DNA from 4 places in the Granulosicoccus antarcticus IMCC3135 genome. Region 1 is predicted to be linked to each of the others. Evidence: riboswitches for the same ligand, from Rfam matches in the RefSeq annotation. Region 1 holds a riboswitch; each other region holds the start of a gene.
The links. Region 1 has a riboswitch for cobalamin ahead of IMCC3135_RS24030 (TonB-dependent receptor). Riboswitches for the same ligand answer to the same signal wherever they lie in the genome.
Positions count from the first base shown of each region.

Region 2: linked by a shared signal. The riboswitch ahead of cobO (cob(I)yrinic acid a,c-diamide adenosyltransferase) and the one ahead of IMCC3135_RS24030 (TonB-dependent receptor) in region 1 are both predicted to bind cobalamin.
Region 3: linked by a shared signal. The riboswitch ahead of IMCC3135_RS23210 (FecCD family ABC transporter permease) and the one ahead of IMCC3135_RS24030 (TonB-dependent receptor) in region 1 are both predicted to bind cobalamin.
Region 4: linked by a shared signal. The riboswitch ahead of nrdH (glutaredoxin-like protein NrdH) and the one ahead of IMCC3135_RS24030 (TonB-dependent receptor) in region 1 are both predicted to bind cobalamin.

Region 1 is NZ_CP018632.1:5,541,658-5,545,868, forward strand. It holds gene IMCC3135_RS24020 (LegC family aminotransferase) at 1-691, opposite strand, end outside; gene IMCC3135_RS24025 (NAD-dependent 4,6-dehydratase LegB) at 684-1,667, opposite strand; cobalamin riboswitch at 1,810-2,017, shown strand; gene IMCC3135_RS24030 (TonB-dependent receptor) at 2,145-4,166, shown strand.
Region 2 is NZ_CP018632.1:1,968,928-1,973,138, forward strand. It holds gene tuf (elongation factor Tu) at 1-406, shown strand, start outside; gene rpsJ (30S ribosomal protein S10) at 413-727, shown strand; gene cbiB (adenosylcobinamide-phosphate synthase CbiB) at 832-1,770, shown strand; cobalamin riboswitch at 1,893-2,126, shown strand; gene cobO (cob(I)yrinic acid a,c-diamide adenosyltransferase) at 2,291-2,902, shown strand; gene IMCC3135_RS08475 (ABC transporter substrate-binding protein) at 2,915-3,949, shown strand; gene IMCC3135_RS08480 (FecCD family ABC transporter permease) at 3,946-4,211, shown strand, end outside.
Region 3 is NZ_CP018632.1:5,356,559-5,360,769, forward strand. It holds gene IMCC3135_RS23200 (ABC transporter substrate-binding protein) at 1-396, opposite strand, end outside; gene IMCC3135_RS23205 (ABC transporter ATP-binding protein) at 393-1,226, opposite strand; gene IMCC3135_RS23210 (FecCD family ABC transporter permease) at 1,226-2,257, opposite strand; cobalamin riboswitch at 2,428-2,568, opposite strand; gene IMCC3135_RS23215 (VWD domain-containing protein) at 2,724-4,211, opposite strand, start outside.
Region 4 is NZ_CP018632.1:7,688,182-7,692,392, forward strand. It holds gene IMCC3135_RS33370 (OmpA family protein) at 1-489, shown strand, start outside; gene IMCC3135_RS33375 (CsbD family protein) at 663-866, opposite strand; gene IMCC3135_RS33380 (cupin domain-containing protein) at 1,199-1,885, shown strand; cobalamin riboswitch at 1,962-2,153, shown strand; gene nrdH (glutaredoxin-like protein NrdH) at 2,246-2,467, shown strand; gene nrdI (class Ib ribonucleoside-diphosphate reductase assembly flavoprotein NrdI) at 2,472-2,888, shown strand; gene nrdE (class 1b ribonucleoside-diphosphate reductase subunit alpha) at 2,858-4,211, shown strand, end outside.

The DNA of each region.
Region 1 (4,211 bases):
CAGCATCATTGGTCAGAACCATGCCGCCGCCACCGGTGGTCATGATCTTGTTCCCGTTGAAGCTCAACACACCCAGATTGCCTGCGACACCACAATGCACGCCTGTATGCCAACTGCCCAACGCCTCGGCACTATCCTCTACAAGCTGAAGACCGTGTGCCAGGCAAAGCTGCGCAATCTGGTGAATCGATGCCGGAAATCCGAATGTATGCATCGGCATGCACACAGGAATACGTCGGTTTGTCTCTATATGCCAGCAACAGCCGTCATCTCGCAGTTCTGTCTGACTTTCCAGAAATTCCTGTAGTGCCGCTGGCGCCAGACCCAGACTTTGTCGATCTACGTCAATGAACACAGGCTCTGCACCACAATAGGATATGGCGTTACAGGTGGCCACAAAACTCAGTGACTGTGTCAAGACAAGATCCCCCGGAATCACCCCGGCAACCAGTAAGCTGACATGCAAGGCGCTAGTACCGTTGACTGTCGCGATCCCATGAGCAGCACCGGCATACGATGCGATCAGTTGTTCGAACTCATCGACACACTGACCGACACTGGACACCATGCCAGAGTCGATAACCTCAATCAGTGCCTGTCTGTCCCTCTCACCAAATCTGGGTTCATGCAAACCGATGGAATTGCTCTGATCAAACTGCTGTCTGACGAAATCAACCAGACTGTCAAACATGGTAGAGCTCGGCCCGGTAACGTTTCAGGTTATCTGGCTCGATTAGCCAATCAATGGTTCTTTGCAGACCCTCGCGGATAGCGATCTGGGGACTATGACCTGTCATGCCTATCATCTTCGAGTTGTCACACACCAGGCGATGCACCTCGGATGCAGCGGGACGCAATCGATTCTCATCGACGACGAAACGCGTATCACTGCCCATCAGCTCGCGGATCAACTCCAGCGTATCCTGTATGGAAATCTCGGTATTGGAACCGATATTGACGGTTTCGCCAATCGATGCATCACTACGAGCCAGTGCCAAAAAGCCGCGACAGGTATCGTCAACGTAGTTGAAATCCCGCGTTGGTGACAAATCACCGAGCTGAATTTCAGCCTTGTCAGCAGCAATCTGACAAATAATCGCCGGTATGACGGCTCTGGCCGACTGCCGCGGCCCGTAAGTATTGAACGGTCGGGCAATCGTCAGTGGCAGCTCGAAAGAGTGATGAAAGCTCAAGGCCATGGCATCGGCGGCAATCTTGGATGCACTGTAAGGCGACTGTGCCTGCAAGGGATGCTGCTCATCAATGGGCACATAGCGAGCGGTGCCATAGACCTCACTCGTAGATGTATGAATAACCCGGCCAACCTGGTTATCCATCGAGGCCTGACAAATATTCAGCGTGCCGCCGGCATTGGTATCCAGATAGCTACCCGGGGCGATATATGAATACGGAATGGCAATCAGAGCCGCCAGATGAAAGACGACGTCGATATCTCGCGTCAGAACGCGACAGAAGTTCGAATCACGGATATCGCCACTGACAACTTCGAGATTGTCAGGCGGCGTTATCGAGTCCAGCCACCCCCACGACCCCAGGGAGTTGTACTGGACCAGCGCACGTACCGTGTAGCCTTCGCGCAGCAGCAGTTCGGTCAGATGTGAACCGATAAATCCATCTGCACCCGTTACTAGCGCACGCTTGTTCATATATCTTCAGCAGCATAAGGAAATCAACAGGTGAGAACTGCGGTCGCCGCAGGCATCCGGATTCACACCACCAACCAGAGCTCAATCACGAAACATGCCTCGGCATCCCGTGGTAGCGTTCGGTGTAACCCCAACTGGTGTATGCTGTCGCCTGTCGCAAGGTTCTGACAAAGATGAAAAGGGAACGAGGTGTCATTCCTCGGCTGCCCCCGCAACTGTAAGTAACGCGTTTCGCTATTGACCCACTGGATGCAATATATATCTGGGAAGGGAGCGAAGACCCTTTCGCTGGTGAACACCAGCATTGGACAGTTACAAGCCAGGAGACCTGCCAGGCGATACGTCTTTTACCAATCTGGCGGGGTGTCAGTGGAAATTGAGATGCAGTTTGCGCTTCAGCACTTCGTGCCAGCCCAGATGCCAGTATCTCTCTGACCTGCTCAAACCCCACTCGGTACAACCTGAGGTAACGCGGGGTTGCGTTCCAGTAAATCGATCAAAGAATCCATAGCCACTTCTGCCAGCTCTCGCCCGCCTGTTCTGGCTGGCCTGCTGTTGCTCGCCTTTCCCTGGGCGAGTACCGGACTGGTCTACGCAGAAGCAGATACCACTCTGGGCACGGTTGAGGCCATTGGCGAACTGCCCTACCGTACGGGCAATGTGATCAGTGAAGAGAGCACAGCCAGCCGCAGCCGGGTTGAACGGGTGGAGTTGGAACGCTCACCCAACGCTCTGGCCGCCGTGCTGGCGCGCGAAAGCGGTGTGCAGTATCGTCAATCAGGAGGTTTTGGCAGTTTCTCCAGTGTCAGTATTCGCGCGGCAACGGGTGCACAGACAGCGGTGTATCTCGATGGTGTATTGCTCAACAATGGCGGTAATCCGGTCGTGGATTTCTCCACGCTCGAGATGCTCAATCTGGGCTCAGTCGACATCTATCGCGGCAGTACGCCCATGCAACTTGGGCATGCGGGTATCGGTGGAGCCATCAATCTCAATAGTCTGCAAGCCTCCAAGGTCAATGCCACCCGAATCCGTCTGGGTGTGGGCAGCCTGTCGCTGGCCGGGCTACAGCTCTCGCATCAATCGCGACATGGCGCCTGGGATGTAGCCGCTGCAATCAGTCATCGACAAAGCGATAACGATTTCCGGTTCACCAATAAAAATGGTACGCCACTCAATACCGAGGACGACACAGACGAAAAGCGCAACAATGCCGATGCCAGGCGAACCTCAGCCCTGCTGCGCATGGGCTATCAGCAAAACAAGAATGCCCGTACCGATCTGACCATCCAAGTGTCAGCTCGCGAACTGGGAGTACCGGAATGGGGCAACAACCCTGACAATGTTGCCAGTTACGACACGGCTGCCAGCCAATTCCAGCTATCACAGATCCTTGATGGTCTGGGTAACTGGAACAGTCGTCACAACATCTACTGGCATACGAATTCCGCTCAATATCAGGACCTTGAGAGTCAGGTCGGATTGGGCGCGCAGGATAGCGACAACCAGACCAACACCCTGGGTGCCAAGACCTATTGGGAACACTTGGGTGATGCAGGCACATTGGGCTTGTCTCTGGATCTACGCCAGGAAAAACTGGACTCCACCGATGGGTTGGATGAATCAGCAGCCTTCGATGCGCGTCGCCAGAGCAGCCTTGCCACCGTGCATTATGTGTGGTTCGATTCCACCGATACCTGGTCGCTGACACCTGCCTTGCGATGGCAGCACAACAGCCTTGATGGTTCACAGGCAAGCACATCACAAGAGTTGCATGAATATTCCAGCGACTCGAATACAGGACTACAAATCGGACTGGCCTATCGACCCACAAGCCTGATCACCGTCACAGGAAATGCCGGCAGCTTCTATCGTGAACCCTCGTTCGGCGAGCTCTACGGCTCCATCGGTCTGGTCAATGGAAACCCTGAATTGAAACCGGAAAATGGTATCAACCTGGACGTCGGCATACAGTTCAGAACTGATGACATGAGCCTGAGCAGCACACTGTTCGGCAGCGAACGTGATGAGCTGATTGTGACGTCATTTAACGCCCGTGGTATTGGTGAACCCACCAATGCCGGTGCGGCACGTGTCATCGGAATTGAACTGGCTGGCGAACTGGCACTAACCCCAAAAATTCAGCTGCGTAGCAACATGACATGGCAATCTCCCAAAAGTCGCGACACAGCCGAAGGCTTTCGCGACAAATATCTGCCTGGTGAATCTCAGTTCTCCTTGTATGGTCGTATCCAGTATCAACCCTCTGCTGTCACGCTCTGGTATGAACTGGATATCCAGAAAAAACGCTTCTACGACAGAGCCAATATCCTGCCCGCAGCCGACAGTGAGCAACATTCAATCGGTATCGACTGGTCTCAAGACCAATGGCAAACCACCCTTGGCATACATAATATCAGTGACGACAATATCGAGGACTTCAACGGGTATCCCAAACCTGGTCGTACCTGGTCATTGTCGATTACACGCAACTTGTAGCATTACCAGCTGAAGCTGCAAGATTATCTCTTTTTATAAAACAGT
Region 2 (4,211 bases), 3.6 Mb from region 1:
GATGTTCCGCAAGTTGCTGGATCAAGGTGAAGCTGGCGACAACGTAGGTATCTTGCTGCGTGGTACCAAGCGTGAAGATATCGAGCGTGGACAAGTACTGTGCAAGCCGAAGACAATCAACCCTCACAAGAAGTTCGAGGCAGAAATCTACGTACTGGGCAAGGATGAAGGCGGCCGTCATACGCCATTCTTCAACAACTACCGACCACAGTTCTACTTCCGTACAACGGATGTAACAGGTGCGGTTGAATTGCCAGAAGGTACTGAGATGGTAATGCCGGGTGACAACGTGAAAATCGTTGTTGAACTGATCAACCCGATTGCGATGGAAGACGGTTTGCGTTTTGCGATTCGTGAAGGTGGCCGTACCGTTGGTGCCGGCGTTGTTGCGAAGATAATCGAGTAATACATTATGGCAGCCAGTCAAACAATCCGAATTCGTCTGAAAGCATTCGATCACCGTCTGATCGACCGTTCTGCGAAAGAAATTCTTGAAACCGCCAAGCGTACTGGTGCCCGTGTTCTGGGTCCAATTCCTTTGCCTACCAAGAAAGAACGCTTCACTATCCTGGTTTCTCCGCACGTCAACAAAGACGCGCGCGACCAGTACGAGCTGCGTACTCACAAGCGTCTGATGGATATTGTTGATCCAACAGAAAAAACGGTAGATGCTCTGATGAAGTTGGATCTGGCCGCTGGTGTTGACGTTCAGATCAAGTTGGCTTAATAGCTAGATCTGTTTGTTCGACATTTCCTTTAAAGGCTCGCTTCGGCGGGCCTTTTCTGGTTTTGGGAATTGATGAATGTCGATACAACCGGAGATTTGACGGCATGTTGATGCTGATGGCCATGGTGGCCGAATTGTGTCTGGGTTGGCCCCCATCGCTATTTGCCGCTATTCGGCACCCTGTAGTCTGGATTGGCTGGATGATTAACCGGCTGGAACGACTCCTGAATCGAGAGGGATCATTGCCTCTTGCGCGCCAGTTGCTGGGTATGTTGACAGCGTTGCTGGTTGTCATCGTCACCACCCTGGTAGCGCTGTTGTTGGTCTGGTTACTGCCAGATACCCTTGCAGGGTTCATGCTGGAGGCACTGATTGCCTCAAGCTTGTTGGCCACCCGCAGTCTCTATGCTCATGTAGCGGCGGTCAGCCGTCCGTTATTACGTGCCGATGTGAGTGAGGCGCGCTCAGCGCTCAGTCTGATCGTTGGCCGAAGGACAGCAGATTTGCAAGAGTCGGGTATCGCTGGTGCCGCTTTGGAGAGCCTGGCGGAGAACGCCTCCGATGGTGTTGTAGCACCGTTGTTCTGGGGTGTCCTGTTTGGCTTGCCCGGGTTGGCCGCGTACAAGGCAATAAACACTCTGGATTCAATGATCGGTCATAAATCCACTCGGTATCTGGATTTTGGGCGTTTCTCCGCCAAACTGGATGATGTCGTCAACTGGTTGCCTGCCAGGCTGAGTGCATTGCTGATCTGGTTGGCAGGAGGGAGGGTCTGCTCCTTTCGTTCTCTGGCGATGCAGGCTCGACATCATCGCTCACCCAATGCCGGCTGGCCCGAATCTGCCATGGCCTTTGCACTGAAGATCAAGCTTTCAGGTCCGAGGGTCTATGAGGAAGGCATCAGTGAAGAGCCCTGGTTGAATGCCGAAGGTGCTAGCCCCGGTGCCCCCGAGTTGCACCAAGGACTGCTGGTCTATGCCTATGCGATGGTGTGGATGTTGGTACTACTGGTATTGCTTGCATGGCTTGATCTGGGTTATTGAGACACTGTACGGCTGGCACTGCTTGGTCGGGAGTAATACGTTTCAAACTGATTCTCGTTTTAATCGAATAACCATTGCCCGCCCGGTCATCAAAACCTGATTGACGTCTTGCAGAATGCGTGCAACCATGCTCGCGTTCGGGTTCTCTGGCATACGCTTGTGTGTCAGGGTGAAATGGGAAGTCCGGTGACGATCGATGCAATATATCGTTCAATTCCGGCGCAGCCCCCGCTGCTGTAAACCTGACGGATACGTCAGTTGCCACTGAGTGTTTGGCCTTGGAGCAAACCACTTGGGAAGGCGACGTTATCCGGTAGAAGGTAAGCCAGAAGACCTGCCTGACAATCGAAGTACTTGGTATTTGCTCCGGGGTGTGAGCGCGGCCGACGATACAGTTCAGGTAGTGGAGTGATTGATTGACTGGTACCTGAAGGTGTCAGTGGCTCCAGCGAAATAGCCTGTATTCTCTATCTGTCTGCGAAATCCCCGGACCTCGACGATGCGTCAATGGGAATCGGAAATGGAAGAGCAAGATAAACAGAAACACAGCGAACGCATGCAGCGCAAGAAAGCTGTTGTGGATGCGGGCATCGAAAAAGCCCAGATTGAACGCGGTATCGTCATTCTGATTACCGGTAACGGCAAGGGTAAGACCACCTCTGGTTTCGGCACCGTCTATCGGGCATTGGGCCACGGGCATCAGTGTGGTGTCGTGCAGTTCATCAAGGGCACGCAGTCTACTGGTGAGGTCACTTTTTTGCAGCAATGCATGGGACTTGCCACTGTGCAGTACCACGCCATGGCAACGGGTTTTACCTGGAACACACAGAACTGGGATGCCGATAAAGCGGCGGCCGATGAGGCCTGGTCTCATGCCAGGCGTCTGCTGCAAGATGAGTCTGTGCAACTGGTGTTGCTCGATGAGCTGACCTATATGCTCAAGTACAAATTTCTGGATATGGAGGATGTGCTCTCGACCATCCGCGCTCGACCGGAAGGTCAGACGGTGATTATCACTGGTCGCGCCGCTCGGCCGGAACTACATGAAATAGCAGACACAATCAGCGAGATCGCAGATCGCAAACATGCCTACAAAGCCGGTGTAAAAGCTCAGCCAGGTATCGATTTCTGAGGAGAGGGCAGGATGATGAATGCTCACGATACTGCGCCCGAAGCACTCGTTCATCGAGGTGCTTGCGTGGCTGAGTGTGTGACATTTGTCAGTTGTTGGACGACTGGAATAGCACCACTTGCGTTAGTGCTCACACTCGGATTGCATGCTACGGCGACGGCAGGGTCACTATCGTCGGCTTCGTCGACGACGGAATCAATGCTGCAAGCACCTGGCCGTGATGCGACCGTGATAAAGCCAGCCTTGCTCAGTGAGCAGCGCCTGCCCAGAGTCATGTCTACCAATCTGTGTGCCGATATGCTGTTGCTGGGGTTGGCTGATGCATCGCAGATCGTCTCGCTCTCATACCAGTCGCAAGACCCGAAACGCTCCTCGCAGGCCTCATTAGCCAGAAATTTTGCCAGTAATCAGGCCAGTGCCGAGGAGGTGATTGCCAGTCAACCGGATATCGTTCTGGCGTCCCGGCGCTGGCAGGCACAACATCAGGTGCGTTTGTTCGAACGCTTTGGTATCAATATTATCAACGTGCCGTACCCGAAAGACTGGGCGAGTATTTTTGACAGTCTGGAGCAGATCGGTGAGGCTATTGGTCGTGGTGCCAGAGCGGCTGAACTGATCGCTGATACACAACGTCGCTTACAACAGGTGGAAGCATCGTCTGCGGCTCGAAGTGCACTCTACCTGAGAGGTAATGGTGGGACGGCCGCATCAGGTACCTTTATAGATGCCTTGTTCCAGGCACTTGCCGTGAGCAACAAGGCTAGCGAATACGGCGTGACAGGCTGGGGTCGGGTATCTCTCGAGTCGATCGTGCTTGATCCCCCCGATGCATTCATGCTCAGTCGTACCGAACACGACACATCACTTGCTCGATCTGGTGTGATTCGACATCCATTGTTGCGTGACTTGCTGTTCAGCAAGCCGGTGTTGTCACTCAGCAATCTGGATGCGGGGTGTAGTGACTGGCGGCAGGTGGAAACCGTGGAGAAGCTGGCTGGCGAGCTGAGCTCGCAGTCTGGTATCCCGGCTCAAGGGGCTCAGCCATGACGGTGGGGCGTGACGTTCTATTGAATAGCACCCTGTTGCTGACACTACTTGTGTTGACAGTGTGGTCTCTGACCATCGGACCATTGCCATTGTCCGTAGCTGATGTGATGTCAGCCCTGTTCAGCACGGCTTCGTCCACCTCTGTGGATGATTTGTTGTCAGAAACAGACCTGCAAACCCGATATCACATCATCGTGACAGAGATACGCCTGCCCCGGGCTTTGCTCGCGGTGCTGGTGGGCAGCTCACTGGGCATGTCCGG
Region 3 (4,211 bases), 190 kb from region 1:
CAGCTTGAAGTAGTCATCACCGAGCGAGGTCACAGCCGCATAATCATCTTTAAACGCTGCCAGTCGAAGCCGAGGCCCTGCGGCGGAGTAAGCTGACATGTGCTCCGTCAGGCCAAGGGCGAACATCAACTCGATCATGTTGTCATCGTTGACGACAGCACGCTCAGGAGCTGCCTCAAAAGTCACACCCTCGCCGCAGGAGTGCACCGTCACAGGGTAATAATCTGCTGGCAGCTCGGCATCGGGCCACGTGTAATCGAAACTGACCGCAGGCAGTCCGGTAATGCTGCCTGAGGTTGGCACAATCGAATCGTCAGCATGGCCTCCACTTGCCATGAAGAATATGATCACCGCAATTGCACTGCTGTAGCGATGAGGTGTAAGTCTGATAGTCAAGGGCGTAGCTCTCCTTCAGTAAATTGGCGAGTATGTGGCGAGGTGGAAGGGGCGACGGAATCGCCGGTAATCGGTGAGAAAACAAGTTGTGTCTCACCCGTGCGAGGATGTATGACCGAGTCGACGTGAACCTGCAATATCGGGGCGAGCACTTCATCGGTAAGAACGGCATCCGGAGAACCAAATGCAACGACAGCACCTTCAGACAGGACAATGACCTTGTCGCAGTAGCGGGCTGCAAGGTTCAGATCGTGGAGCGCCGCAATAGTCGTCGCACCGAGCCGTCGCACAGTCGCCAGCAAATCCAACTGGTAGCGAATGTCCAGGTGATTTGTTGGCTCGTCGAGCATCAGTACGGCGCTCTGCTGGGTGAGAGCGCGGGCAAACAGCGCCCTTTGCTTCTCACCACCTGACAGTGTCTGCCAGTTGCGATCAGCAAGATACTCCACCCCAGCAGTCGCCATGGCTGCATAGGCGATCGCCACATCTGTCCTCGATGCACCACCAAACGCTCTCTGGTATGGAAGTCGGCCCAACATGACCATCTCGGACACCGTCATCTCGATCTCGGTTGGCGCCTCCTGTGCAACAACGGCAAGCTGGCGGGCCACCATGCTGCTCGACTGGCGGAGAATATCGGCCCCGTCGAAAAGCACACATCCGGACTCCGAGCGCAGCACTCGTGAAATAGCCTTGATGAGGGTTGATTTGCCACTGCCATTCGGCCCGACAAGACCCACAAAGCTCCCAGCTTCAATCGTCAGGTCGAGACCATCAATCAACAACTGCTGCCCAACCCGAACACGCAATGCATCAATGTCAATATGCATCAACCGAGTCCCCGTTGTGTACGTCCTCGACGGCGCATCAGCGCCAGGAACAATGGGCCACCGATAATCGCTGTCAGGACCCCGGCAGGAATCTCCTGCGGTGCAATCAGCCATCGGGCGAAGACGTCGACCCAAACCATGAAGAGAGCACCAAACAACAATGAGATCGGCACGACACGAACATGCAGGCCACCGACCAGTAGCCGGGTAATATGTGGGATAACCAAGCCGATGAACCCGACCGCGCCGCTGATGGCAACCATCACACCAGTCAACAAGGCTGTAATCACAAACAACTCCGCTCGACGCCAGGCGATGGGCACGCCCAGAGTGGTCGCTGCCTCGTCACCCGCATGCATGGCGTCAAGTTGACGCGAGATCATCATCATCCGCAACGCCACCACTAAAAGCACCGTGGCAGGTAGCCAGAGCACGGCCCAGCGAGCTCGCCCCAGGCCACCGAGCAGCCAGAAAAGCACTTGTTGAGCAGCACGAGGATCACCCCAGAACACCAGAAGACTGGTAATCGCCGACAGCACATAACCAATTACAACGCCCGAAAGCACAAGGCGCATCGGTGTCAATCGGCCACCCTCCTGAGCAATCAAGTACACGACGGCCATTGTCAACGCCGACGTCACGAATGCGGCAAGCGAAATACCCAAACTACCTAATCCGAAGCTACCGAACAGGATCACCAGTGTTGCACCGACTGATGCGCCAGACGAAGCACCGAGCACATAAGGATCGGCCAGCGGATTGCGGACCAACACCTGCATTGCTACGCCTACAACCGATAGTGCAGCTCCAAGGATAGCCGCCAGAACTACTCGGGGTGCACGCAGCTCCCATACGATCTGGACCACGTTGCGGGGTATGCCATCGATCTCTTCCTGGCCCAGAAGTTTGCCGATTATGATGTCCCAGATTGTTCCAGGTGTCACGGCAACAGCACCTATGCCAATCGCTAGAATCATCGAGATCGCAAGAGTTGCAATCAGAGCGACCACCACCACAGGGACTGCGTTCACATCGAGAAGTCCGGTCGTACGTATTTGCCTCGAACCGTGATGGGTCGACGAGACCGTGATTTCAGAAGCTATGGCCATATCGCGCTCAAAAACCGACAATGAGCGACAAGGCAACACTAACGCCACGACAGCGCTTGCGTAGCCCACGACGCAGACCACGGCGACTAATGGGGGTAATAAAACTCGCCGCAGGCATTCGGGCTCGCCGATCGTGAAAACGATCAGCCTACCGTTGCGGGTCAGCGCCGGATTTTGACCGGACTTTCCCTGCGCACGAATTACATTTTCGAACAACTATAGTAGCATTTGCGCGGGCAAAGAATGACCAGGCGATGATGTCATTAACGGAAACGACTCAGTCTTCGTCAACCAGAGTGACAAGTTCGGAATCAATCAGCCTGACCTGCTTGCGGACAAGCTGATTGAAGTGTGAGTAGTCAGCTCAGAACGACTTCTGTTGTAAGACTCATTCGGCAACAACAAGTGGAATGCTGGCTAATAGCTGTCTGTCGGTATCGATGATATATCGGATTTCGTAATTGCCTGCGGCGGAAGGTGCGCTGAATTGCAGCGTATCAACACCAGCTTGCACATACCGGAAGCTCTCATAGCTGTTCAGGCCATCGCCTTCGATTGCAATGGCGATATAGTCCCGATTATTGGCTGGACCTGTCCACTGAACATCAAACGTACTTCCACTAGCGACCGTTGAGGGCGCAGACAGGGAAGCTGACACGCTGGTGACAGTAATCGGAACCGATGCCAGTACCTGATTGTTGTTGTCTATGACATATCGAATCTCATAGTTACCCGGTATTCCCGGCACCGTCAATGCCACGCTACCAGTCCCTTCCTCCAGGTAGCTAAAAGTCCGATAACTGCCTGGGGAGGCGCCCGCATCTGACAGTGATATGTAGTCTCTGTCATTCATTGGGCCTACCCACTCAACCGCGATAGTCGATCCGGCCGGAGCCGTGCCGGGCGCCGTAACCGTCGCAGTAACAGTTGTGACTGTTATAGGCAATCTGAATAATATCTGGCTATCTGAATCAACGATGTAACGAAGTTCGTAATCCCCGGGAGGAACAGATAAGGTCAACTCAACTTCATTCGAGCCCTCTTGTAAATACTCATAGGTCTCGTAAGAGCCCGCTGCCGCACCTGGCTCTGCCAGCGCAATATAATCTCGTGGATTGTTTGGACCACTCCACTGAATCACAATATCGGAACCCGCTGGAGCCGCCTCAGGTGCCGTTAATGTGACTGTGGATTCAACAACCTCTAGAGTCACTGCTGCCACAATCGGGTTTTCTGATTGCAAAGCAGGATCCAGTACATATCGTATCTCGTACGTCCCTGTGGCACCGGGTGCCGTCAACGTTACCGAATCAGAATCCGGAGTCGGATAGCTGAAATTCGAATAGCTTGACGGAAAGGCGCCGACATCAGCGATAGCAATGAAATCACGAGGATTTCCAGGCCCAGTCCAGCTGACAGCAAAGACAGCACCTTGACCAACCGTTGACGGTGCAGAAAGTGTGGCAGCTCCTGCTATCGGAACATTCTCATTCAGGATTTCCTGTAGTGGCTCACGAATGGTTAACGCATAATTTCCACCCAGGGTGCTACCAAAAATCTGCACACGAAAGGGTGTCCGCGATTCTGTCAATTCAAGCAATCCCAGATCCTGACATATAGATGCAAAGTCAATGACGGGTTCATTAGTCGAATCCAATACTCGCCAAACTACATCACAGTCGGCCCCAGCCTCAGAGCCAAGATAGACTGTGTTGCCGGCAGCTGAGGGCAATGTACCCACCGCCACTTCATTGTTTGCAAGTTGCCCCTCGACCAGCTGGCCCAGCGGCAGTACACCAAGATCGAGCGTCGCCGGCGTGATCAAATCAAACGTGTAATTCGTCGCATCACCAGCGGCACTGTAGACATCGATCTC
Region 4 (4,211 bases), 2.1 Mb from region 1:
CCTATGTCCGAAGCGGAAGCCGCCCCCGTACTCGCATCCGCAACAAGTACAACACTGCAAGATACCGACGGTGATTCAGTTCCGGATGATCTGGATTATTGTCAGAATTCCGAACCCTCAGCTCCCGTCAATGACAGTGGCTGCGCCCTGATTTCAGGCCTGCTATCCAGTATTGCATTTCGTACCGGATCAGATGAGTTGGAGCAGTCTTCAAGAACCATTCTGGATAACATCATAAACGGGATGAGAGCCACGCCTTCGCATCGCTTTATGATATCAGCGCATACGGATAATTCAGGCACCCTGGAATCCAATATTGCACTCTCGCAAAGCAGAGCTGAAGTGGTCATAAACTATTTGAGAGCCAGAGGGATAGCTCAATCCCGTCTTGAAGTCGTGGTTTATGGAGAGGATCGTCCAAAAAATTCAAATGAATCCAGTAAAGGCCGTTCAATGAACCGCTGCGTTGATATCACGGTGATTGAATAACCAGGCACAACACGACACGATAATTGGATAGTCAGTACCAGACGAAAAAAGGCCGACTCGTTCCCGAGCCGGCCTCTGTCACTCACACTTCAACTAGCTCTTTCATTCACACTTTAAACCAGGTAGTGCGGAGCATACGCAGGCTATAAACACTCAAAGCCAGCGCAAGGATATTACTCCTTGGTTTCAGCCAGCATCTTGTCGACTTCCTCGCGGGCCTCTTCCTTGGTCTTGCCATAGCGCTCTTGGATCTTGCCCTCGAGCTGCTCACGATTGCCATCAATCTGGTCAAGCTCATCGTTAGTGATCTCACCCCATTTGGATTGAACACCGCCTTTGAATTGCTTCCAGTTACCTTCTACTTGATCCCAATTCATACTCGATACCTCGTTTGCTGTTTGGTCCGATCTGGACGAGAACTAAGTATGGGAGAACCTGAGAGGACTATTCGCCTGCTGCAACAACTGCTCATTGACCCTGTAAATAGTGCAGATATCCAACTGGAAACATGACTTGTCACACAAAACAGTGTTGCCGCCTTTCATTGACTCACTTTTCTGCGAGTAGAAATATTCATGCTAATCTATCTACCATCTGATAGGTAAATACATGCTGTACTTACCAGCTACAACTATCAAGTACGTAGACTTTCATCTATTTCGACAACTCTTTGTATTCGATAAACCGCTAACAACGAGAATCACCCCATATGGAAATCAACGCAGACTTCTCACAACGATCTCTCCTGCACACACCCGATATCGAGTGGCAGGATTCACCGATGAAAGGCGTACGCAGAAGAGTGCTGGATCGAGTCGGCAACGAAGTTGCCCGTGCCACCACCGTGGTGAGTTATGCACCCAACAGCCATTTTTCATCGCATGTTCATACAGGCGGTGAGGAGTTTGTCGTGCTCGAAGGCATCTTTCAGGATGAGCATGGAGATTATCCGGCAGGCTCCTATATCCGCAACCCACCACAATCCAGCCATACACCACGTTCAGACGATGGCTGCATTATCTTCGTGAAACTCTGGCAGTTCGATCTGGATGACCGACAGCACGTAGTTGCTGACATGAACACCGTGGAGCTGAACAATGATCCTGTACGCTCCGGTGTGCAGCTACATACCTTGTTTGAAGACAGCCGAGAGACGGTACGTCTGGAGCAATGGGAGGCAGGTGCGACCGTCACGCTGGACACCAATGGTGGAGCCGAGCTGCTGGTACTCGACGGCAGCTTCACTCAAGAGGGAGAAACGGTCGATAAACTTTCATGGTTACGCATCCCTCTGCATGCCGATTTTCAGGCCACAGCCGGTGCCAGCGGCGCCCGTATCTGGGTCAAAACCGGACACCTGCGCTTCACAAAAGAAGAGAAACAAAGACTCGCCTGAGCCTGCTTGCATGAAGTAACCCCATCACTGCCAGAATTTTCAACAACTACATGTTGACAATTGATGGCCTCGTACCCCAACATAGTGTGGTTCTGGTTCCTGCGACACTTGTCGCAGGCTAAGAGGGAAACCGGTGAAATTCCGGCACTGCCCCCGCAACTGTAAGTGACAAGCAACAACCTATTGAACCACTGATGTTCGCATCGGGAAGGAGGGTTTGCGCGCTGGAGTCACGAGTCAGGAGACCTGCCAGGCACAACGATGAAACCAAGGGCGGAGGGCTCTGGAGTTGCTGGTGCTGAATCCTCAGCGATGGCTCCGCATGGCCTTCCGTCCGTCACACTTCGGGGACGAAGAGCAATGAGCATCACCGTATATTCCAAGCCTGCCTGTGTGCAATGCACAGCCACCACGCGCGCCTTGTCAGCCAAAGGTCTGAGCTTCCAGGTTGTCGATCTGACACTGGATGACGACGCTTTCAAGCTGGTCGAATCTCTGGGCTATCGACAAGCACCGGTTGTGGTCGCAGGTGAACATCACTGGGCAGGCTTTCGCCCGGACATGATCAACTCCCTGGTGTGAGTGATTGAGCTCACTGCTCTATTACTCCAGCGCATCGGGCAACACAGAACGCTTCATTCAAAAACTGGATCTGCCGGCTATTCGCCTGCCGATCCGGCTTGATGCGCCTGTCCCCATCATCGACCTACCTTTCGTCCTGATCTGCCCGACATTTGCAGATGGCCAGGGGCGTGGGGCCGTACCCAAACCGGTGATACGGGCGTTGAACGATGTGCAACTACGTAACCAACTGCGCGGTGTGATCGCCGCAGGTAATCGCAATTTCGGAACAACCTTCGCCCTCGCTGGCGATGTGATTGCCCGTAAATGCCAGGTACCCGTGCTGTACCGCTTTGAACTGGCGGGCACGCAGAAGGACATCCAACTTGTCAGACAAGGACTAGAACTCTTTTGGACACAGCAACACTCGAACGAGCCGTGAAGAACGAAGCCCAGCAGCTGGATTATCACGCATTAAACGCCATGCTGAACCTCTATGATGCGCAGGGACATATACAGTTCGACGCCGATCGTCGTGCCGCTCGTCAGTATTTCCTCCAGCATGTCAACCAGAATACTGTCTTCTTCCATTCACTCGAAGAGAAGCTTCGCTACCTGGTGGATGAAGGCTATTACGAGGCGCAGGCTCTGGAACAGTACTCACCTGAGTTCCTCGCTAAAATCTGGAGCAAGGCCTTCGCCTTCAAATTCCGCTTTCCCACCTTTCTGGGTGCTTTCAAGTACTACACCTCCTACACACTGACCACTCGCGATGGCGCACGTTATCTCGAACGTTATGAGGATCGTGTGGTCATGGTTGCATTATACCTGGCACGCAGTGACGAAGATTACGCCCTGACTCTGATGGAGGAAATCCTCAGTGGTCGCTTCCAGCCGGCAACACCTACCTTTCTCAACGCCGGCAAGGCGCAGCGCGGGGAGCTGATCTCCTGCTTTCTTCTGCGACTCGAAGACAATATGGAAAGCATTGGACGGGGTATCAATTCAGCCCTGCAACTCTCCAAGCGCGGTGGCGGAGTTGCTCTGATGCTGACCAATATTCGTGAGCAAGGCGCGCCTATCAAAGGCATCGAGAATCAATCCTCTGGTGTTATTCCGGTAATGAAATTGCTCGAAGACAGTTTCTCCTATGCCAACCAGCTGGGCGCCCGACAAGGCGCCGGTGCGGTTTATCTGAACGCACATCATCCGGACATATTGCGCTTTCTGGATACCAAGCGCGAGAATGCTGACGAGAAGATTCGCATCAAGACACTCTCGCTGGGTGTTGTCATACCGGATATCACTTTTGAGCTGGCACGCAAGAACGAGGACATGTATCTGTTCTCCCCGCATGATGTGGAACGCGTCTATGGACAGGCGTTTGCCGACATTTCGGTCAGCGAGCGATATCACGATATGGTGGATGATCCACGTATCCGCAAAACCAAGATCAATGCGCGTCAGTTCTTTCAGAACATTGCCGAGATCCAGTTTGAAAGTGGCTATCCCTACATCCTGTTTGAAGACACCGCCAACCGGGCGAACCCGGTGGCCGGACGCATATCCATGTCCAACTTGTGTTCGGAAATTCTGCAGGTCAATGAGGCCTCCACCTTCAATGATGATCTGAGCTATCAGCATATGGGTACGGACATCTCCTGCAACCTGGGCAGCCTGAACATTGCCAAGGCCATGGATGGTGGCAACCTGGGTGCCACCGTTGCCATCGCGGTTCGTGCATTGAGCGCGGTGTCGGAGATGA